Regions from separate parts of the Cytobacillus sp. FSL R7-0680 genome, predicted to be linked through region 1. Evidence: riboswitches for the same ligand, from Rfam matches in the RefSeq annotation. Region 1 holds a riboswitch; each other region holds the start of a gene.
The links. A riboswitch is a leader RNA that binds a small molecule or an ion and turns the genes downstream of it on or off. The one in region 1 is predicted to bind cobalamin.
Positions count from the first base shown of each region.

Region 2: linked by a shared signal. The riboswitch ahead of MKY26_RS22425 (hypothetical protein) and the one ahead of metE (5-methyltetrahydropteroyltriglutamate--homocysteine S-methyltransferase) in region 1 are both predicted to bind cobalamin.
Region 3: linked by a shared signal. The riboswitch ahead of MKY26_RS07930 (ribonucleoside-diphosphate reductase subunit alpha) and the one ahead of metE (5-methyltetrahydropteroyltriglutamate--homocysteine S-methyltransferase) in region 1 are both predicted to bind cobalamin.
Region 4: linked by a shared signal. The riboswitch ahead of MKY26_RS06195 (acyl-CoA dehydrogenase family protein) and the one ahead of metE (5-methyltetrahydropteroyltriglutamate--homocysteine S-methyltransferase) in region 1 are both predicted to bind cobalamin.

Region 1 covers NZ_JBBPAO010000001.1:3,727,661-3,733,556, forward strand. Annotated here, with positions in the region: gene metE (5-methyltetrahydropteroyltriglutamate--homocysteine S-methyltransferase) at 1-1,813, opposite strand, end outside; cobalamin riboswitch at 1,962-2,141, opposite strand; SAM riboswitch class I at 2,195-2,307, opposite strand; gene MKY26_RS18635 (DNA-binding protein) at 2,382-2,669, opposite strand; partial or broken gene MKY26_RS18640 (glycosyltransferase family 2 protein) at 2,952-4,463, shown strand; gene MKY26_RS18645 (nucleotide sugar dehydrogenase) at 4,455-5,696, shown strand; gene MKY26_RS18650 (glycosyltransferase family 2 protein) at 5,762-5,896, shown strand, end outside.
Region 2 covers NZ_JBBPAO010000002.1:66,074-71,969, forward strand. Annotated here, with positions in the region: gene MKY26_RS22415 (bifunctional 2-methylcitrate dehydratase/aconitate hydratase) at 1-638, opposite strand, end outside; gene mmgD (citrate synthase) at 655-1,776, opposite strand; gene MKY26_RS22425 (hypothetical protein) at 1,721-1,996, opposite strand; cobalamin riboswitch at 2,160-2,362, opposite strand; gene MKY26_RS22430 (MarR family winged helix-turn-helix transcriptional regulator) at 2,591-3,034, shown strand; gene MKY26_RS22435 (MFS transporter) at 3,051-4,262, shown strand; gene MKY26_RS22440 (hypothetical protein) at 4,322-4,507, opposite strand; gene MKY26_RS22445 (aminoglycoside phosphotransferase family protein) at 4,597-5,460, shown strand; gene MKY26_RS22450 (MetQ/NlpA family ABC transporter substrate-binding protein) at 5,543-5,896, opposite strand, start outside.
Region 3 covers NZ_JBBPAO010000001.1:1,606,880-1,612,775, reverse strand. Annotated here, with positions in the region: gene MKY26_RS07945 (metal-sensitive transcriptional regulator) at 1-42, shown strand, start outside; gene copZ (copper chaperone CopZ) at 56-265, shown strand; gene MKY26_RS07935 (heavy metal translocating P-type ATPase) at 349-2,769, shown strand; cobalamin riboswitch at 3,302-3,479, shown strand; gene MKY26_RS07930 (ribonucleoside-diphosphate reductase subunit alpha) at 3,644-5,851, shown strand; gene MKY26_RS07925 (ribonucleotide-diphosphate reductase subunit beta) at 5,877-5,896, shown strand, end outside.
Region 4 covers NZ_JBBPAO010000001.1:1,226,654-1,232,549, forward strand. Annotated here, with positions in the region: gene MKY26_RS06195 (acyl-CoA dehydrogenase family protein) at 1-1,213, opposite strand, end outside; cobalamin riboswitch at 1,415-1,599, opposite strand; gene MKY26_RS06200 (YhgE/Pip domain-containing protein) at 1,882-3,693, opposite strand; gene MKY26_RS06205 (efflux RND transporter permease subunit) at 3,680-5,746, opposite strand.

The DNA.
Region 1 (5,896 bases):
CTACTTGAATCATCCGGATACCATTTGCTTCTAGTGTTTCTACTTCTTCTCGAAGGGCAAGGGCAATTTGGTTTGCGACTTCGTAACGAGGGATATCGTCGCGGACAAATGACCAGTTTAAAATCGTAATCGGACCAGTGAGCATACCTTTTACCGGGTGATCTGTTAAGGACTGGGCATAGACTGTTTCTGTAACTGTCATTGGCTGTTCAAATGAGACATCTCCATAAATGAGTGGTGGTTTGACACAACGAGAGCCATAAGACTGCACCCAACCGAATTTTGTGAATTGGAATCCGGCTAATTTTTCACCGAAGTATTCGACCATATCTGTGCGCTCGAATTCGCCATGAACAAACACATCAAGGCCTAGCTCTTCTTGAATATCAATCCACTTTTTAATTTCCGTTTTGATATATGTTTGATAGTCAGTAGCAGTTAACTCTCCTTTACGCCATTTTAAACGATTTCTTCTCACTTCCTGTGTTTGTGGGAAGCTTCCAATCGTTGTTGTAGGTAGGAGTGGTAGTTGGAAGGATGTTTTTTGTGTTGCTTGACGAACAGAATAAGGTGCTTCGCGCTCTGCTAGTGATGATGGTAAGTTTTGAATGGCTGTTTGTACTTGTTGATTGTTTCTAATAGAAGATTGATTTAGTGCCTCGATAGCAGTTCGTCTCTCGTTTATCTCATCTTGGATTTCCTCTCTTCCTTCTCTTATTCCTTTCGTTAGCACTACGATTTCTTGTAATTTTTCATCAGCAAAGGCGAGTGCGGTCTTTAATGTATGATCAAGTGTTTCTTCAATTTTGACTGAAACGGGTACATGCAATAAGCTGGATGAAGGCTGGATGATTAAGCGATCTTTCGGAACTATTTCTGTAATTTCTTCTATAAGAGAGAGCTTATTATCAAGTTTGGCGCCCCATATATTACGGCCATCGATGACACCTGCAGCTAATACTTTATCACTTGGGAAGCCGAATTTTTGTAAGGAAGCGAGGTTTTGACCTGCATCATGGACGAAATCAAGGCCGATCGCTTGCACAGGTAAAGAGGTAACAGCTTCATAATAAGTGATGCTTTCAAAATACGTTTGTAAAATGATATTTATCTGTGGTGCTGCCTCGTGTAATGTTTGGTAAACTGCTTGATAGAGTGAGATGTCTTCTTCTGTGAGGGTAGTTGCTAAAATAGGTTCATCGATTTGTACCCACAAGGCACCTTCTTGCTGTAATTCTTTTAAAATTTGTGCATAAAGAGGAACGAATTGATTGACGATTGATTTGAATTCACTTTCTTTATAGCCTTTTGATAATTTCACAAACGTAATCGGGCCCAAGATAACCGGTTTCCCGTCGATTTCAAGCTTCTCTTTTCCTTCTTTATAAAAGGCAAGTGGCCGGTTTTCAGCAAGTGTTGGCGTGAGGTTGTTGAGTTCTGGCACGATGTAGTGATAGTTTGTGTTAAACCATTTGGTCATTTCAGCTGCCACGGCATCTTTGTTCCCTCTGGCAATATCAAAATACGTTTCGATATCAACTTTCCCACCTCTGTATGTAAAACGCTCAGGAACAAGTCCAAACATCACAGCTGTATCAAGGACATGATCATACAGTGTGAAATCGCCAACCGGGATGAGATCAACGCCAAGTTGTTTTTGCTTCTCGAGAGAGGATAAACGAATGACTTCCATTTGTTGCAGAAAAGTCTCTTTATTCAACTTACCACTCCAAAATTGTTCTAGAGCTTTCTTCCACTCCCGCTTCTCGCCAATTCTTGGATAACCTACATTTGAACTTTTTACTTCAGTCAATTTAAACACTCCTTTAGATTGTATTTTCTCAACAAAAAATCTCTCTATTTATTATTAAATGAGAGATTCATACGCAATATTAACTAGAGTTGAGACCATTTGATTTGCTCAACACGTATTCATCACTCCTCTCTATGCATCCGTAGAGTCTAAGTGCAAACAACAGACAGGTCTCCTGACTTCGGATTATCGCTCGTTATCCCTTCCCATTTCTATTATGAAATAGTGGTCAATGATAAGTCGCTCTCCTTCACAGTGGCGGGACCGTGCCGGCATTCCACCGGGCTTCCCTTTTAAGCAATCATGCATCTGTTGCCTTTGTTATTAAGTTTTGAAAATACAAAAGACCTCTCTAATTAAAAATAGAGAGGTCTTTATCCTCTCTTATTTGCCAAAGCTATTACACTTTGCAGGAATTAGCACCTTTTTAACAAATAATTGTTAAAGGTTGCTGGGTTTCATCGGGCCAGTCCCTCCACCTCTCTGAATAAGAGAATTACATATTTATAATATTTTGAATTTTACAGATAGATTAGCATAATAAATGGAAGCTGTCAAAATAAATTCTTCATGAGTGATATATATCATCAGATTCAAGCCACTTGCGAAATTTATGTAGATGGTAATAATGCTTGCCATTAAGAATGACTTTTGGTGCGTGAGGATGCTTCTGTAATAGATCCTTCATGTCTGCTTCACTTAAATAAAAGTAAAGATGAAGGTGGCTTTGCTCCACAAGTAAATGATTCATATTACCTTCATTTTTACTACTAAATTGCTTCAACCCATTGCCTATGAAATAGCCAAGTAATGCTAAACCGACGGCAATCCAAATAAAATTCAACTCGAATTCCAATTTGTACTCCCCCTTAAATACATATATATCTACTTTAACATCTCCTAACGAATAGTAATAATATATTTTTTAGTGCCGAATCGGATCAATGCCCCCATAATTAAACCAATCTACCCTGTCTATCGCACCATCTTTCATAGATTGTATACTTGTCCGAGAACAAAATTGGCCAAGCTGTATATATTGATATTACTTAGTGTTTTTCTCGGGTTTGTGATGGAAAAGGCTATAGTTAGCACAAAGGAGACTATTAATTTTGCTGAAGGAGAGAAGTGAAGTGTTATGAATCTATCTGTTATTATTCCCATTCAGAATGAAGAATCTACGTTGTCAGCCGTTTTAGAAGAGTTAGTGAAGATTGAGCCATATGAAATCATCGCTGTTTTGAATGGTTCAACAGATGGATCGGAGAAAATAGCGGAAGCATTTGAATGTAGAAAGCTTGTTTATAAAGAACCTCTAGGGGTGGATATTGGACGAGCAATTGGTGCAAGGGAGGCAAAAGGGGATACGCTTCTTTTTATTGATGGTGATATTGTCGTTAGAGCTCAGGAGCTACAAGCACTGCTTGATGGCATTCGGGATGGGGCTGATATTGCCCTAAATGATTTAAGCTGGACAATGAAGCGCCCCATTAGACCACATCCGACAGCAGTATCAAAGTTCTCTCTTAATCATTTTTTAGGTAAAGGTGAGTTATCCGTTAATTCCTTAGTCGCTGTTCCTCATGTGATGAAAAAATCAGCGCTTGATACAATTGGTTGGGAGAATTTAGCTTGTCCGCCATTAGCTCATAGTATAGCTGTGATGAAAGAATTAAAGATGAGTGCACCAGTAGCCATTGATGTGATTGCTACAAATAAGATTCGACCGAAACATCAACAGAAGATTACGGGCTCCTCTTTTTCATTTTCAACAAGTTTAATAATTGGTGACCATTTACGTGCAGTGGCCCAACTGATTGAAGAGAGAGGATATCGCGGTGGTTTAAACGATGGCAGGCGAAATCGGCAATCTTTTAAGGAATATGTACAAGCCTTTTCGGTAAAGGAAGAGAAACGAGCGAAGTATAGTGCGATTATTCCTGTAGGGAAGGAGCCGGATACGATTGCTGAAGTGATTGCTGAGGTAAAGAAGGCAGGCATTGATGAAATCATTGTTGTGTTAAATGGAGCAGATGAACGAACAAAGGAAAAGGTAGAAAAGTCAGGTGTGAAAGTGATTGCGTTTGACCAGGCACTCGGACATAACATTCCAAGAGCGATTGGTGGGCTTCACAGTACAGGAGATATCTGTTTGTTCTTAGATAGTGATTTTGTTATCAAAGCAGAAGATTTAACCCCTTTTATACATGCTGTAGAAGAAGGGGCAGATATTGCTTTAAATGATTTAGAAATATTGCTCGACCGTGCCCATCCGTTGCATTCTGTGAGTGCTGCTAAGTACCTTCTGAATATGGCACTGAAAAGAGAGGACCTCACCGTTAATTCTCTCACTGCTATTCCACATGCAATGAGCAGGAAAGTGATTGACGAGATTGGTATCCTCACATTAATGTCTCCACCGTTATTTCAAGCAAAGGCAATTCTAAAAGGATTTAAAGTCGAATCCATTCATTATGTCGATGTCGTCAAGCCAAATAAAATTAGAAAACAGCATCACAGGCAAGCCGATGGTCGGGTCGAATCAACTGACCGGATTCTAGGTGACCACATTGAAGCATTTTCATATTTACTATCGTTCAATCAGAGATGCGGTTATACAGATGGCAATCGAAAATGGGACATGCTCCAAGGTCAAATAGATAGAGTTGCTGTTATTGGTCTCGGCTATGTTGGTCTCCCACTGGCTCTCCACTTAGCAAAAAAGGGCTGTCATGTAACGGGCATCGATCAAGATACTCATAAGATTGAGTTATTACAGCAAGGGAGCAGTTATATTCCTGATGTAAAAGATGAAGAGCTGCAAGCGGTTCTAAATTTCATTCCAAAACATACGGATGCAGCTATAGCTTTGCTTAAAGCCGCTGAGTATATCATCGTCACAGTTCCAACCCCAATTGACGAACATCATGAACCGGATTTAAGAGCGATGATTGCCGTTACTAACTATCTTTGCCAATATTTACAGACGGGACAAACGATTATTTATGAAAGCTCTACTTATCCGGGAACAGTAGAAGAGGTGATTGAGCCTATATTCACACGCCATCACTTTAAAGCTGGGGAAGACTACTACTTATGTTATTCACCCGAGAGAATTGATCCTGCAAATAAGCAATATACGTTAGCCTCTATCCCAAAAGTAATTAGTGGTCAAACAGAGAGCTCTCTTGCGAAAATTGATCAGTTTTATGCAAAGTATTTTGCTGAAGTTGTGCCAGTAAGCTCGCCGAAAGTTGCAGAGTTAGCTAAGTTATTTGAAAATACACAGCGATTAGTCAATATTTCACTAGTGAATGAGTTGGACGAGCTATGTGAACGATTAGACATTGATTTTTATGAAGCCCTGCAGGCAGCTGCGACAAAGCCATTTGGATTTACTCCTTATTGGCCTGGTCCGGGAATAGGTGGACATTGTATCCCTGTTGATCCGATATATTTACAATGGAAGCTCAATCAATACGGCTTAAGCAGTCAGCTCGTAGCAGCAGCAAGAGAAATTAATGATACGATGCCTCAAAAAATCGTCAAAAAAGTAGAAGCTGAATTAGCAGGGGAGACCGGGGCAATCCTTGTTGTTGGCCTAGCGTATAAAAGGGATGTGAACGATGTCCGTGAATCCCCAGCTTTAACAATTTTTAACGAACTCTTGCAAAAAGGTTATCAGGTAGACTATCACGATCCTTATGTACCAACAGTTGTTCTTGAAAATAAAAGCTATCAATCTGTTCCGTTAACAAACGAGACATTATCAAAGTATCAATTAACCCTGCTTCTTACGGACCATAGTAATTTGGATTATAAACTTTTATCGAAAGTAGAAAATATCATTGATACGAGGCATGTATTAAAAACAGGGAAATGAACAAGCGATACTATATTCCTTGTAAGGGGGTGATGCCACTTAAAGATGTAAGGAGACGATGCTTTTTGGATGGTTCGTGTTTATCTTTGATTGTTCCTATTAGTCGGGATGCGAGTAATCAGTATGTGAGTAAGTTAATCCAGACCTATCAATCTATCACAAATGTTGAGCTAATCTTTGTTGCCCATAAATTATTAAAT
Region 2 (5,896 bases), on a different contig from region 1:
GGCGCATGACGATATGTCCTTAATGCAGAATTATCCACCCATGCAAGTGATAATGCATGAATCACCTCTTCTTTTGTTGCACCAAGCATCTTTGCCGTAACAGCAGTTGTTGCCACTTTAACAAACAGTACATGATCTAAACCCACGCGATTTAAACTATTATCTAGCGCTAATATTCCTTGAATTTCATGAGCCTTGATCATCATTTCCAGGACTTCAATCATTTTAACTGGCTCTTTACCAACTGAAAGACGTTGCCTACTTAAATAATCTGCAACTGCCAAAATACCACCAAGGTTGTCAGAAGGATGCCCCCATTCAGCAGCTAACCATGTATCATTGTAATCCAGCCAGCGAATCATACAGCCAATATTAAATGCACCTCTAATGGGGTCTAATTCAAATGATGTACCAGGGACTCTTGTTCCATTAGGTACAACCGTTCCTGGCACAACAGGACCAAGTAGTTTTGTACATTCAGGATAATCAAGCGCTAATATTCCACAACCAATTGTATCGAGCAAGATATAATGTGCCGTGCGATAAGCCTCTTCACTTGTTATTTCATAATCCAATACATAATCAGCAATTTCCGTTAAAATAACATCGGTTTCAACCTTTTCATTCGTTTTCAGCATTTACTCGTACTCCTCCTCAATTTGGTAAAGTATGACGTGCACCTGAATAAATGACCCGCGGTCTAAATAAGCGGTTGTTTTCATGCTGTTCAATGACATGGGCACATAAACCAACCGTTCTTGCACTAAAGAAAATCGGTGTGTAAAGTGGGATAGGAATTCCTAACATGCCATAAACCGGTGCGGCATAATAATCTAAATTAGGGTATAGCCCTTTCTCAACTTCCATGATTCTTTCTCCTGCTTCACATTTTCGAAGCAACGAATCATCTCCATTTTGTATGGATAACTCCTGTAGAGCTTCCTTCATCATTAATGCTCTTGGGTCCATTTTTTTCATATAAACTCTATGACCAAAGCCCATAATCTTTTCTTTTTTAAATAGTTTTTTATAGAAGAGACCTTCCACGCCAGCGACACTTTCCGCTTCATTCAACATGTACATAACCGCTTCATTTGCACCGCCATGCAAGCTACCTTTTAAACTTGCAACTGCGCCCGTTAACGCTCCAAATAGATCGGATTGCGTGGAAGCAATTACTCTTGCTGCAAATGTTGAGTTTGGCATTTCATGTTCACTATATAAAAGTAATGATTGGTCAAATACTCTTTCTTCTAAATCGGAAGGTACTCTACCAGTTAACATATAGAAAAAGTTGGCACTATATGATAGGGATTTATCCGGTTCAATTCTCTCCAGACCTTGTAATATACGATAACTGTTAGCTACAATTGTCGGAACTCCGCCAAGTAGACGATAAGCTCTTTCTTTATTTGCTTGCTTCGACCTATCATCTAAGGTCGAATCATATCCAGCCAAGCTTGAGATGCCAGTGCGGAGCCCATCCATTGGATGTGTTCCTTTTGGTAAATGAGTAAAAACCTCCATTACGGCCGTTGGTATTTCATAATAGGACTTTAACGTATTAGCTAATGAATTTTTTTCCTCGTCTGTTGGTAATTGATCTTCTAGAAGTAAATGGATAATATCTAAATAGCTTTTCGTTTTTGAAAGTTGAATTAAGTCATAACCTTTTATGACAATCTCTCCATGAACAGTATCTAAAAATGAGATGCTGGTCTCAGAAGCTATGATTCCCTCTAACCCTGGTATATACTTCTCCTCCATGCTCACAATCATTTTCCTCCCATCCAATTACATCGTGCCTGACAATGCTGTAAGCCCTTTCAGCATTCCTTAAATATATTTGGATCTTCTCTTCTTCTACAGAGAGTGTTCGGATGTCTTCTTTATACTGATCTAATACTCTTTTTAAACTATAACTCTCAGCAGAATAGCTGTTCATCATGATCGTTGATTTCATTATGTTCACATAATAAGGAACGGTTCCAAACAAAGCTTTTTCCTCCGTTCTTGCTCACCTTTTTACCATATCAATCCATTAAAAAAACAACTTCTAGAAAGAAGTTGTTAAGTTCAAACGAATACTAAAATAAACATGCGACCTTGGCATGTATTCATTACCCGTACTTAACACCTCCTATATCCACGTAGGAATTGATGTTTACACTAAACAGGCAGGTCTCCTGGCTTATGGTCAACATGATACGAAACCTTCCCATCTCCAATTTTAGGAAACAGTGGTATCTTTCATATCACTCGCAAATACAGTTGCGGGACAGCGACGGAATCCAACCGTACTTCCCTTTTAAGTAAATAGACAAGCGAGCATTCTATTTACACCTATTTTTGAAAATATTCAATTGTTCTATTTAAATATATCAATATTTTAGAAAATTGACAATTATTTTCTTAATCGCACTACTTTTCACTTTAAAATTAACACTTTTTATTATAACAATTTAAATGTCGCCTACAAACATATCTTAAAAGAAATACAATTTTAACATAACATTTACCATTTTACAGAAAAAAATCTATCGCCCATAGACAGACAAGACGGCTTTTTGTTATAGTATATTAGTTACCATTGATAACTATTTTAAATGAGGTGAATATTATTATTGCTAGCCAAAGGTTCTTTCATCACTTTATGATGCTTTATCGCCCTTTTGAGAATAGACTGAACAGCTTATTAACGAAACATCAATTACAACGGGCACAGTGGACAATCCTTTATTATCTCTACCATTTTGGTCCAACAACTTTAGTAGAGATTGCTGCATATCAAGGTGTCGAAAAGCCAACAGTTACGAGGACCATAAATCAGCTTGAGGAATATGGATATGTAGAAAAAATCCCAAGCATGGATAAACGTGAAAAGAAAATGAAAATAACGAACGAAGGTGAACGCATATACAAAAAAATCCGCATTCCGATTGATCAGTTCGAAATGGAAATATTAGAGGGAATCACACCTGAGGAACAAGAAGAATGTATTCGTATTTTTGATAGTATTAAAAGCAATTTGTAAGGAGGAAGAAAAGAATATGAGTTCAACAAAAGAAAAATTATGGACCAAGGACTTTATCACCGTTTCTTCCGTAAACTTTTTTCTAACATTAGTGTTTTATTTATTAATGGTTACGATTGCGGTGTATGCCGTTGAAGCACATCATGCGACCGCCAGCCAAGCTGGCTTAGTTACTGGCATATTTATTATAGGAACATTGGTAGGAAGATTGTTTATCGGTAAATATATTGATCGTATTGGACGGAAGAAGACTTTAATCATTGGCTTACTATTATTTAGTTTATCAACAAGTCTTTATTTTATTGAAATTGATGTCAATTTCTTACTTATTACCCGCTTTATCCACGGTTTAACATTAGGGATGGCAAGTACAGCAAGTGGTACAATTGTCGCTTCAGTTATACCGCAAACAAGGAAAGGTGAAGGAATCGGCTATTTTAGTATGAGTAATACTTTAGCGACAGCAATAGGACCTTTTATCGGTATGTTAATGAGTCAATACACAACTTTTCATACGATTTTCATTTTTTGTTTGATTCTTGGTATTATTGGCCTACTTATCGGGTTAACTGTGAATGTGAAAGAGTTAACTGAAGATCAAAAAGCTCAATTTCAATCATCTGGTTTTCAATTATCTAGCTTTATTGAACCAAAGGCACTTCCAATTGCACTCGTCACATTAACAGTCGCATTTTGTTATTCAAGCGTCTTGTCTTTTATTAACTTTTATGCAATTGAAAAGGACTTAGTAAATGCTGCTAGCTTTTTCTTCTTTGTCTATGCCATCGCTGTCTTACTATCCCGTCCTTTCACTGGTAAATTAATGGACAGCAAAGGGGCAAATTACGTGATGTATCCAGCGTTCATTTTATTTGGAGTAGGTCTATTCTTACTTAGTAATTCATCAAATGGTGTTATGTTATTAGTGGCGGGGGCTTTGATTGGCTTAGGCTTTGGTAATATGCAGTCTTGTACACAAGCGATTGCGGTCAAATTAACGCCACCCCATCGCATGGGGCTAGCTACTTCCACCTTCTTTATCTTTCTCGATGGTGGTTTAGGTTTTGGACCCTATTTATTAGGTTTACTGATTCCTATAACTGGCTACAGTATGTTATACATTTACATGGGGATAGTGTCGATTGCTTCAATTATTCTTTACTTTTTAGTTTATGGACGAACCGAACATAATGGGAGTAAACAGACACATCAAACAGCATCAATGTAAAATAAGGTATGCTATAATGAAAGAAGAGACTCCACGTAATGGAAGTCTCTTCTTTCTAATTAAAATGGTTTATTCGGTTCATATGTCGGTTGTTGATTCGTCACTTCATACTCATAACTTTTCTCCATTGCTGCTTGTACTTCTTCTGACTGTTCTAATTCTGTATCCATTTGATTGTATTGTTGAGCTTCATTTTGAGCAGCAATAATTTTCTCATCCACTTGATTATCATACTTTTTTTCCATTGCTTTCACTCCCCTTTTATAAGATGTCTCGCCTATTTTCCCCCTCAAAAAAACGATTTATACAAAATAATAAAAAAGGAGACTGTTCCATGAAGGAATTAATTAAAAACCATCTCCCGCATCTTCAGGAAATACAGATTGAAAGCAATCATTCTGGTTGGGATCATCATATTTATATTGTCAATCAAACATATGTCATCCGAATACCAAAAACAAAACAAGTATTAGTGAAAATAAAAAAGGAAATAAAGCTACTTCACCAGCTCTCATATCTTTCTTCCATTATTGAAATACCAAATTATCTTCCATTTTATAATAAAGACGGACAAATGATTGGTGTTTTTTACCACTTCATTAAAGGACAAGCATTATCTCATTCATTGATTACTCCTCCTTTATATGAAGCCAAGCGGCTAGGAACATTTCTTACAGAATTACATCGTCTGGATATAGATGAAGCAAAGAAATGTAACATAGAAGAACTACATAGTGAAAATTATTGGGCGCAATTACATCAAGCCCTGATTAAAAAAATATTTCCGTTCTTAAAAGACGCAGAAAAAGAAGAAATTGATAAAATGTTTTTAGCGGTGTCAAAATTTAAAGAAGCAAAAGTGGTGATTCATGGTGATCTAACAAGTGCCAATATCCTTTATCATCCAAGCAAAAAGGAAATATCAGGAATTATAGACTTTACAGATACGCAAATAGGGGACCCGGCGTTTGACTTTGCAGGGCTATATTGGGATTTCGGAGATCAATTCACCAAAGAAGCTCTCGCATCTTATCAAACAAAATTCAATAAAGATGAAATGTATAGAAGAGTCACTTCCTTTTACGGCTTACAACCAATATTTCACAAATGGTTGAAAAACGTCAATGACCAGGATGAAAAAGTTGTTCGACAATCCATAAGTACAGGAATGACCAAAATACAAATTATGCACAGATAAGTTTAACAGTATTCTACAACTATTATTAGAAACCGGACAAATCCATATAATTTTGTCCGGTTTCTTGCTTATTATTACTTCGTTATTCCATCCACGCTGGCTTTCCAAATCCTTGAAACTCTTCGTCGATAATTTTTTCAAATTCTGCAGACTCAACCACTTCTTTTAAGTCTTTCGCATATTGTTTATCTTCAAAGTCTGCTTTAACTGCAACCACGTTGCGATAATCATCAAGCATATTTTCTAGTGCTAATGCACTTAATAAGTCCATATCGGCTGCCAACGCAAAGTTACCAGGAACTGCAGCAAGATCCACCCCCTCAAGAGATCTTGGTAATTGTCCTGCTTCAATCGGTTGAAAAACTAAATTCTTTTTATTCTCCTTCACATCTTTTTCAGATACTGTTAGTGGATCGGCGTTTTCATCAATCGTAAT
Region 3 (5,896 bases), 2.1 Mb from region 1:
GATGAATTTCTTATTACAATTCAAAAATTAATGAAAAAATAGGAGGATTTTAAACATGGAAAACGTAATTTTACATGTAGAAGGAATGTCTTGTGGTCACTGTGTGAAAGCGGTGGAAAGTAGTGTTGGTGAACTTAAAGGAGTAGACACGGTTAAAGTAGATTTAAATAGAAAAGAAGTCAAAGTTGCTTTTGATGCTTCATCTGTAAAGCTTGATCAAATTAAAGAAACAATTGATGATCAAGGTTATGAAGTTAAATCTTAATCGTGCAGCTTTGCACGATTTATTTTAAATGTTTATATAGGGTAGTAGGGTATAGTATTTAAAGAAAGGTGTGGTAGGAGCATATGTCTAATCAAGACGATTCTCACCAAAAAATTCATTTGCCAATTACGGGAATGACTTGTGCTGCCTGTTCTGCGCGAATCGAAAAAGGGTTAAGTAAAATGGATGGTGTAAACGAAGCGAATGTGAATCTCACTTCTGAAATAGCAACCATTTCCTATAACCCTCAAATAGTAGGAGAACATGCATTTCAGCAGAAGATTAAAGATCTAGGCTACGAAGTTGTTTTAGAGAAAGCTGAGTTTGATATTTCAGGAATGACTTGTGCTGCTTGTTCTGCGCGAATCGAAAAAGTTTTAAATAAACAGTCCGGTATTGCGCAGGCAAACGTGAACTTAGCTTTAGAAACAGGTACTGTAGAATACAATCCTGAACAGGTTTCAGTTGAAGAAATTATTGCAAAGGTAGATAAGATTGGGTATAGCGCTTCGCTAAAAACAACAGCCAGTGCAAATGATGTGAGGGAACAGCATATTAAAAAGCAGCAAAAGAAATTTATCGCTGCTGCTATCCTTTCTCTACCATTACTTTGGACGATGGTTGGGCATTTTGAATTCACTTCATTCATTTTTCTACCAGATTTTTTAATGAACCCTTGGATACAGTTAATTTTGGCGACACCTGTACAATTTATTATCGGTTGGCAATTTTATACTGGTGCATATAAATCATTGAAATCTGGTAGCGCGAATATGGATGTACTTGTTGTATTAGGTACTTCTGCAGCTTACTTTTATAGTTTGTTTCTAACATTACAATCGATGAATGCAACACATGGTCGTCATGTTGAGCTCTATTATGAAACGAGTGCGATTATTATTACCCTTATTTTGTTAGGGAAATTATTTGAAGCACGTGCAAAAGGAAGATCATCAGAAGCAATAAAAAAATTAATGAATTTAAAGGCTAAAAAAGCCGTTGTATTAAAAGAAGGGAAGGAAACCATTGTCCCTGTTGAGCAAGTAATGCAAGGCGATATGGTTATCATTAAGCCTGGTGACAGAATTCCTGTAGATGCAGTAATCATTGAAGGGCATTCAGCAGTTGACGAATCAATGTTAACAGGAGAAAGCGTGCCAGTTGATAAGAAAGCTGGTGATGAAGTAATAGGAGCAACTGTAAACAAAAATGGCCATTTAACAGTTGAAGCAACAAAGGTTGGAAAAGATTCAGCGCTTGCGCAAATTATTAAAGTAGTCGAGCAAGCACAAGGGTCAAAAGCACCTATTCAGCGGTTAGCCGATAAGATTTCGGGCATCTTTGTTCCCATTGTGGTAGCTATTGCCCTTGTTACCTTCTGTATATGGTTTCTTTTCTTGCAACCGGGTGATGTAGCTAGTGCGTTAGAAAAAATGATTGCTGTACTCGTCATTGCTTGTCCTTGTGCACTAGGATTAGCGACGCCTACTTCAATTATGGCAGGGTCTGGCCGTTCAGCCGAGATGGGTGTTTTATTTAAAGGTGGAGAGCATCTCGAGATGACACATGAAATTACAACTGTTGTGGTTGATAAAACAGGTACTGTTACAAATGGTCAGCCTGTATTAACCGATATCATAGTCGAGCCTGGAACAAATGAGGCCCATTTCCTTTCCATTGTTGCTGCGAGTGAGAAGTCATCTGAACACCCTCTTGCTGAAGCCATTGTGAAAGGGTTAGAGGAGAGAAATATAGAAAAAGTAAAAAGTGAATATTTCGAAGCGCTACCGGGTTATGGTATCTCTGCGAAAGTTACAGGAAAAGATGTACTGATTGGTACAGTTAGATTAATGGTAGAGAATGGGATAGACTCCTCTTGGTTCTCGAAACAAATGAAAGAATTAGAAGGTGAAGGAAAAACAGCTATGCTTGTGGCTATTAACGGTAGAGCAAAAGGCCTCCTTGCTGTAGCTGATACGATAAAAGATTCATCAAACGAAGCGATTCAAAGGCTACATGATATGGGGTTAGAAGTTATTATGATGACTGGAGATAACCAGTTAACCGCACAAGCCATTGCTAAAGAAGTAGGTATATCAAAAGTCATTGCAGAAGTCTTACCAGAAACGAAAGCAGAAGAAGTAAGAAAGCTACAAAGTCAAGGGAAAAAGGTAGCGATGGTAGGAGATGGTATTAACGATGCCCCAGCATTAGCAACTGCCGATATCGGCATGGCTATCGGTACAGGTACAGATATTGCCATGGAAGCAGGAGACATTACACTTATGCGTGGTGATCTAAATAGTATTGCTGATGCAATCATGATGAGTAAAAAAACCATTCGTAATATTAAACAGAATCTTTTTTGGGCGTTTGGCTATAATACAATCGGTATTCCTATTGCAGCTGCAGGTTTCTTAGCACCATGGTTAGCAGGTGCTGCGATGGCGTTTAGCTCTGTGTCCGTTGTATTAAATGCACTTCGTTTGCAACGTGTAAGATAAAAATAACAAGTTCCGTATGAATTTCTAAAAAACATTCTATACAATAAACTGAATGAGAAAAACAAGCTAATTTAAATAGTTAGTTTGTTTTTCTATTTTTATAGAAGACATGAAGAAGATTGGTAAAAAAATTTTGTCCTTTAAGATAAATTATTTTCTTTTAATATGGAATATACCTTTAATTAATTTTTGCCCCACAACTTTAACACCATTGATTTATTTCAACAATTCTATGATTTTTTAATTTATTTACCAAAAAACTATTACTTTTCTGGTTTAAGCATACTCGTTTGAAGGTAAAAAAGTAGAGTTGGTCAGCTTGAACAATTTTTAATGGATTTCAAGACTTTTTTACACAAATAAGAAATGCTATTATTTATTATGGTCTTAAATTTACCGCTAAAAGAACGAAATGTATATTTTAGATTTAGATAAAAGAAATAAATTGTATTCTATGAAATGATGTGATATGATTACTCATACAATCTCAGATACAATATATAGTTATTTTTTTACTTCTTAACAACTACATATAGTAATTGGTTGAAGGAGTCCAAATGGACTTAAAATGGGAATCCGGATAAGCCGGAGCTGTACCCGCAACTGTAAGTGTGACGAAAAGAGGAAACCACTGTTCTTTTGAAAGAATGGGAAGGCTCTTAGTAGATTGATACACAAGCCAGGATACCTGCCTTCTTAATCAAAAGTTTCAATTCTTCGGGGCTTGAGAAGATGAAACGACAGTTGATGAAAAGAGTGTATTGTACACTTGTATTTATACTGTCGTTTGATCCGCTCAAGGTGTAACTGGGGCGGTTTTTTTTATGCCTAAATTTGATAGAAATAGTTTGAAGGAGGAAGGAATTTGAAAACAATGATTGATACGACAGTCAATTTTGAACAATTATATCAACAATTCAACAACTTACCAATTAGTGCGTTAGAAAAGCGTGCAGATCAATTAAATCACTTAGAGTTAGATAGTTTCTACGATCAGTTAATACTAGAATGTCTTTCTTACATAAATGTTAATGAACCTGATTGGACATATGTGGCTGCCCATTTATATTTAAAGAAGATTTATCAACAAGCAGCTGAGAACCGAGGGTACAGTGGTCAGGCTTATGGTGATTTTCATTCTTTAATTCAACAATTAAGTGATATTGATATTTATAGTCCTATTTTATTATCTAGTTATACAAAAGAAGAAATTGATGAATTAGGCAAAGAAATTGTCCCTGAAAGAGATCAGCTCTTTACTTATCTCGGGATCAAAATGCTTACGGATCGTTATGTAGCAAAAGATCGCCAAAAGAGGATTTTTGAATTGCCTCAAGAACGCTGGATGGTTATTGCAATGATTCTTATGCATCAAGAAGAAAAAAATCGGCTGCAATTAGTAAAAGAAGCTTACTGGGCAATGAGTAACTTATTTATGACCGTAGCTACACCAACTTTATCTAATGCAGGTAAGAATTGGGGACAACTATCTAGCTGCTTTATCGAAACAGTTGATGATAGTCTAGATTCAATTTATGACAGTAATACAGACATTGCTGCACTATCTAAAAATGGTGGTGGAATCGGCGTTTATTTAGGTAAGATTCGTAGTAGAGGTAGTATGATTAAAGGGTTCAAAGGCGCTTCATCTGGGGTGCTTCCATGGATGAAACAACTAAATAATACAGCTGTAAGTGTCGATCAACTTGGACAAAGACAAGGGGCAATTAGCGTTTATTTAGACGTTTGGCACAAGGATATCTTCTCTTTCCTTGATGCAAAGTTAAATAATGGTGATGAAAGATTACGTACACATGATTTATTTACCGGTGTATGTCTACCTGATTTATTCATGGAAAAAGTAGAAGAGCGTAGTAACTGGTATTTATTTGACCCACATGAGGTTCGACAAAAAATGGGCTTCTCACTAGAAGATTATTATGATGAAGAAGTTGGTGCAGGTACTTTTAGAATGAAATATCTAGAATGCGTCAATAATGAAGAGCTATCGAAGAAGGAAATTCCTGCTATCGATATTATGAAGTCTATCATGCGTAGTCAATTAGAAACTGGAACACCATTTATGTTCTATCGGGATGAAGTGAACCGTATGAATGCAAACGCACATGCAGGTATGATCTATTGTACAAATCTTTGTACTGAAATCGTTCAAAATCAAAGTGTAACAACAAGAGAAGAAGAGTATACAAAAGATGGTAAAATTGTCATCGAGAAAACACCTGGAGATTTCGTCGTATGTAACCTGTCTTCTATTAACCTTGCCAAAGCAGTGAATGAAGCAGTCATAGAACGATTGATTCCTATTCAAGTAAGAATGCTGGACAATGTAATTGATATTAATAAAATCCCTGTTATCCAAGGGCAGTTAACGAATAAAAAATATCGCGCGATCGGCTTAGGTACTTTCGGCTGGCATCATTTATTAGCTACTAATAAGGTCGTTTGGGAAAGCCCTGAATCATTAGAATTTGCAGACCGACTTTACGAGAAAATTGCTTACTTAACAATTGAAAGTTCTATGAATCTAGCTGAGGAAAAGGGAGCCTACCCCGCATTCAATGGTTCAGATTGGCAAACAGGTGCCTATTTCGAAAAAAGAGATTACCTGAATGCTGATAGCGAACTTGATTGGCAAGGACTAATGGAAAAAGTGAGAGCAAAAGGAATTAGAAACGGCTATTTACAAGCGGTAGCACCAAATGCGTCAACTGCATTAATTGCAGGTAGTACACCGAGTATTGATCCAATCTTCAACAAGCAATACTCAGAGGAGAAAAAAGACTATCGTATTCCTGTAACTGCACCAGACCTAAACGCTCAAACTACGTGGTACTATAAATCTGCTTACCATATCGATCAAAAATGGAGCATTGCTCAAAATGCGAAACGTCAAAAGCATATTGACCAAGCAGTGTCATTTAATCTTTATATTAAAAATACGATTAAAGCAAAAGAATTATTAGATCTTCACGTATCGGCATGGAAAAACAGGCTGAAAACAACGTATTATTTACGTTCTACTTCCACAGATATTGAAGATTGTGAATCATGCTCTAGCTGATTTCACCGAGAGGAGAATGAAATAAATGAACACTTTAAATAAACG
Region 4 (5,896 bases), 2.5 Mb from region 1:
TAGATGAGTGTTTGTGAAGTAAGTTTTTTGCTATGGTTAAGCGATTGATTTCGTTTGTTCCTTCAAAGATACGACTGATTCGAGCATCCCTATATAGTCGCTCAACATCGTAATCTCTCATATAACCGTATCCACCGTGAATTTGAACGGCCTCATCTGTTACATGCCCAAGCATTTCAGAGCATCGTACTTTGTTTATGGCACATTCCATTGCGAATGCTTTTAAAGAGGTGATTCCTTCATCCGTTGGAGCTTGATCAATCATATCTGCTGTGCGATAAGCGGCACTTTCACTTGCATAAATAGATGTCGCCATTTCAGCTAATTTTTCTTGTATCAACGTAAATTCAACCAGCGCTCTATCAAATTGTTGTCTTTCTTTCGCATAGCTAAGAGAAAAGTTGAAGGCTTGTTTAGCTGTGCCAATATTCGAGAAAGCTAGCTTCAATCTAGCTAGATTTAATATATTCATGGCAACTTGATGACCGTTTCCTTTTTCTCCTAGTATATTAGCGGATGGCACAACGACATCTTCCAATATAAGAGTAGCTGTTGATGATCCATGAATACCCATCTTTTCTTCTTCTGCACCAATCGATAGGCCTGCTGTGTTTTTTTCAACAATAAAAGCAGTCATCCCGTCATTTGTTTGGCAAAACACAACAAACACATTTGCTATGTGAGCATTGGTAATCCATTGTTTTTCCCCATTTATTATCCAACTATCACTCTTGCTGTTGTAAATAGCTCTTGTTTTAGGTGAAAGTGCGTCTGATCCAGCTCCTGCTTCCGTTAAGGCATAAGCACCAATCCAATCCCCAGAGATGAGTTGTGGTAAATACTTTTGTTTTTGTGCTTCTGAACCAAAATAAACATACGGTAATGTGCCAACACCTACATGAATATTATAGGAAACACTAAAAGCCCCACCGTATCCTATCTTTTCAGCAATAAGCCCGGATAATTTTTTACCAAGTGCAAACCCGCCATAATCTTCAGGTACATCAATAGCAAGTAGACCAAGTTCCCCTGATTTTTTAAACAGATTCTTAGCCACTTCATAGTTCTTATTTTCTAATGAATCCATTTGGGGCAACACATCATTCTTAATAAATAATTCTGCCGTTTGTGCAATGAGTTGTTCCTCTTCAAGAAAATCTTCAGGAGAAAAAATATCTCCCTTTTCTTCTAGCGTTTTTTTTAGCTTCGCCATCGTGCACTCCCTTTACATCTTTCTATCTCCTTTGATTGAGCGCTTGCTCAAATCAGTAGTAAGAAGCAAACCTCCTTCAAACAAAAAACAACTCCTATTAAAAGAAGTTGTTAAGTAACGAGTGGACAAACAAATAAACATGTGTAGTGTTATATACATGTTCTTCTATCCGCACTTAACACCCCCTATCCGCGTAGGTAATGATGTTGGCTAAAACAGGCAGGTCTCCTGGCTTATGGTCGTGGCGGATTTGCTCCTTCCCCATTCAATAATGAATAAGTGGTTATGTACAATCCGCTCGCAAATACAGTTGCGGGACAGCACCGGAGTCTAACCGGTTTCCCTTTTAAGCTTGATGAACAAGCACCTGTTTATTTAGCTTATTTAGTTTTCACACTAACAATATATCAATTTTTCGGAAAATTTACAATTTATTTTTTAGAATATGTATTCTCAGCTTAAAACGATGAAAAAGTTAGGCTCTTTATCATTTTTCTTCCAACCACAATATAAGCTAGATTCATTGATTGAATCCACTCCTACAACCCGAGTAGAAAAAGGTCAAATTCTTCATTTTGACCTCGTTTTATGTAACATGAAAGGTTAAATAAATTTACCCCCTAAAAGAGAAACACGCCTCCTAGATTGCAGAGGCGTGTTTTTCAAGTTTACTTAAATAAGTTAAGAAGTTTCTCGAAGAATCCTACTTTATCTTTTGTTTCTTTAACATCTTCTTTGTTATCTTTTATTTTAATCTTATCTGTTTGAATGACAAATTGGACTAGTTCCAACTTATCATTATTTTTATCTGATACAAAAGAAATTGGCTCATAATCAGATTTATCATATTGCGATATCATTTCATCAACTTCTTTTGTCACCTCCTCAGGAATGTCTTTAGTTGCATCATGTAATTGTCCAGTTCCATTATGAAGCGAGCCAGCTCCTTTCGTTAGTTGCTCAGCTCCAGATAGAGAACCGCTAATTCCTTCATGGATGTCATTATTTGATGTACTTAATTCAGAAACACCGCCTGTATAAGCAAGTAACCCTTGGTGGAATTGATTATAGTTAGATACCATTTCTTCAACACCAGATGTCAATTGTTTTAACCCTTCATCAATGTCAATTTGAAGAATAGATTCATCTATATTAGATGATATTGCACGGAGGTTACCTGCTGCTTCTCTCATTGATTGACTAAAGGTTGATAGAGGTTCAACCATGTCTGTAAGGTTATCTTTGGCTAGTAGTAGAACTTCTTGAGCAGCTTTTGTCCCTCTATAGGTTTCTACCAATTGATCAATTACCTCTTTATTCGCATTACTTTCATATAATTTATTTATCTCTTTATCTGAAATTTGGTTATCTGGTATCTGCTCCAGAGCACGGTTGATTTGTGTTTTTACCTCATTATAATTAACAACTACTTGGTCTACATCATTAGCTGCTTGTTCTAAATTATCCGCCACCTCAGGCAGATCGATTGTTACATTCTCGAGTTCCCCAATACCACTCACGCCACTGGCTTGTTTAATCTCATCTTTAATCAAAGATAAAGTATTATTTATTTGTGCTGATCCTTCAGTTAATTGGTCACCAGACTGACTTAATTCATTTAGTCCTTTTTTATATTGTGCAGCCCCACCCTCTAATGACCGTAAGCCTGATGAAAGTTCATTCATTCCTATTTCTAAGTCTCCGACACCATGATGAATGTCACCAATTGCCTCAGTTAATGAGTGAAATTCACTCGTCAATTCTTCAGTATCTGGGCTATCAATGGCAAGTGAAGCAGGTAAAGCAGATATTTGCACACCTTCTGTTTCAAAATGATTTGTTTCTGCCTCAATCGTAAATACTTCTTCCTGCTCAGGCATAACGGTAAAAGTGAGCTGCTTATCTTTGCCGGATTGTGCAACAGTGGCATTCTCAGCTTTTATATCCTTAAATTTTTCAGTGTTCAGCGGTACGCTAATTTGCAGCATATAATTTTCAGAGAATGAAGAACGCTTACCTTCATTCGCTTCTACAGCAATTTCCATTTTTATATCGCCAGATTTACCAGCTAAATTTTCTGGATTAATCTTTTTATTATTAAGGTAATAATTAATTGTAAAACGCCAAGGTAACTTAGAGTTATTTGGTAAGTTTCCTTGATAATAATAATTTTCTTCTTTTGCTTGTAATGTGATCTGATTATTTTCTTTGCTAATTTTTGATGTGTCAGTTAGATTTTTAACTTTTTCGTAATTTCCAAAATCCTCAATCACACCAGGTTCTATCATTTCAAAAGAATTGACAACATATAATTCGGTTAGGTTACCGTCTGCTAGCAAGTTAGCATAAATCACTTCATTTTTGTTTGCTACTTTCCCTTTACTCATTTCATCTTTAACAGGTTGTGATTCTGCATGTATATTCATCACAGGAAAGAAAAATAGAGAAGCAGTGATAAGCATCCATTTAATGATCTTCATTTTTTTCCTCCTTGTTACTAAAGTCCATTTGAAGAGATGTTTTTTGAATCAATTTATCACATAGTAATAATAATCCAGGTAGAAAAAGTATAACGAGTAAAAACGCGAGCAATGCTCCTCTACCTAATAATAATCCTATAGAACCGACGATTGGATTTGAGGAAGTTAGCCATAATATAAATCCGACACTTGATAATATGGACGCTGAAACGATAATGGAAAATAATTTCTCATCAATTGTTTTTCTCATCGCTTGTTTTGGAGATAACTTTCCACGATTATGCTTATAAGTCTCTGTTAATAAAATGGCATAATCGACCGTTGCTGCAAGCTGTACAGTGCTAACGATGAGATAACCAATAAATACTAATGACGTATCGGTAAAATAGGGTATGGCGAGATTAATCCAAACAGAAGATTGTATTGTTAATAATAAGATAATCGGTAATGATAATGATTTGAATGTGACAAGTAACACGAGTCCAACCGCGATAACGGTTAAAGTATTTACTAAAGAATTATCTTCTGTAACAGTTGATTTCATATCATAAAGTGCAACACTTTCGCCTAAAGTTAACGCTTGATTACCAAAATAGTTAGTACCTATTTCCCTTACCTCTTCTACTAATTGAAAAGGAATATCTCCTTCTGTTCCTGCATCAGTATTAATGATGATTCGACTGTAATTATTAGATAAGAATTGTTCCTTTGCTTCCTCCTCCAAATATTCTTGCGGAATAGTCGAGCCAACCATATTCGCGTATCCAATTACATTTGAGACATGGTCAACCTCTTCAATAGATTCAATCATTTCTTTTTCTTTACCTATTTCATTATTAGGTACCAATAATACTACAGCGGTTGATTCGCCAAATATTTCTTCTACTTTTTGGATGTCTTGCCCTAATCTAGTACTATCAGGTTGATCCCCCATTCCATAAGTAAATGAGGTTTCTTTTTGTGCTAAAAAGCTAGGTATAATGAGAAGTAAGACGAAAATCAAGACTGGAAACCTTAACTTTAATGTTTTTTTTCCAATACCTTTAAAATTTGGTATTAATGATTTGTGCTGTGTTTTTTCAATCCAATGATGGAATAATAATGTAAGTGCTGGAAGGAATACCATCACACTTATAAAACTTAAAATTATTCCTTTAACAAGGTTTAAACCTAGGTCTGATCCAATCTCAAAATCCATAAACAATAATGCAATAAATCCAAATAGAGTTGTAGATGCGCTCGAGGCAATGACACTAAACGATTCTTTCATAGCTAGTTTCATAGCTTCATTTGGCTCATGCCCTTGTTTACGATAATCTTGAAAACTATGTAATAAAAAGATAGCGTAATCCAAGGAAACAGCTAACTGCAAAATTGGTGCGACTGATTGTGTCACAAAGGACACTTCTCCTATAAAAACATTACTCCCTAAATTAATAATTACCGATACACCGATAGCCGTTAAGAAAAAGAGCGGTTCGACCCAAGAGTTTGTCGAGAGAACTAGTATAATGATAATAATGGGAATAAGTATCCCTGCAGCGAGTAACGTTTCTTGCCCTGTCATTTTCTGCTGCGTAGCTGTATTTGCAGCTTCGCCAATAAGTGATCCCTTCTCACCAATTATTTGATATATATCTTCTGTTGCTTCGACCTCTTTGCCACTCTCAATGGTGACAGAATAAAGAGCGTGATTATTTTTGTAGTAATTTTCTATTGTGCCTTGGTCTCCGGTTTCTATTGGTGTTCTTATGTCCATCGCATCATCTAACCACATCACATCAGTTACACCTTGAACCTTATTTAATTTCTCTTTAATAACGAGCGCTTCTTGGATTGTTACATTCTCAACCATTACGCTTGTATTTGGAATGCCACTAGTAAACTCATCTTCCATCACTTCTAAAGCAACGGTAGATTCAGCTTCTGCTGGGATATAATCTTTCATATTATAATTAACATTCACAAACAGAAATCCAATAGCAGAAAGCACTGATAACAAAAAGAAAATGATGGTTACAGATTTTTTATAACGAATAATAAACTCAATCATTATTGGCTTCCCCACTTCTTGATGTTGAAATTCTTTTACAGTAACATTATACATACCACTGTGTTAGATAAACAACAAACAGTTGTGTAAAAAATGTTTAACATCCAACATTTAAGCGTACTTTGTTGGATTTCTCAAAAAAGTGAGGGT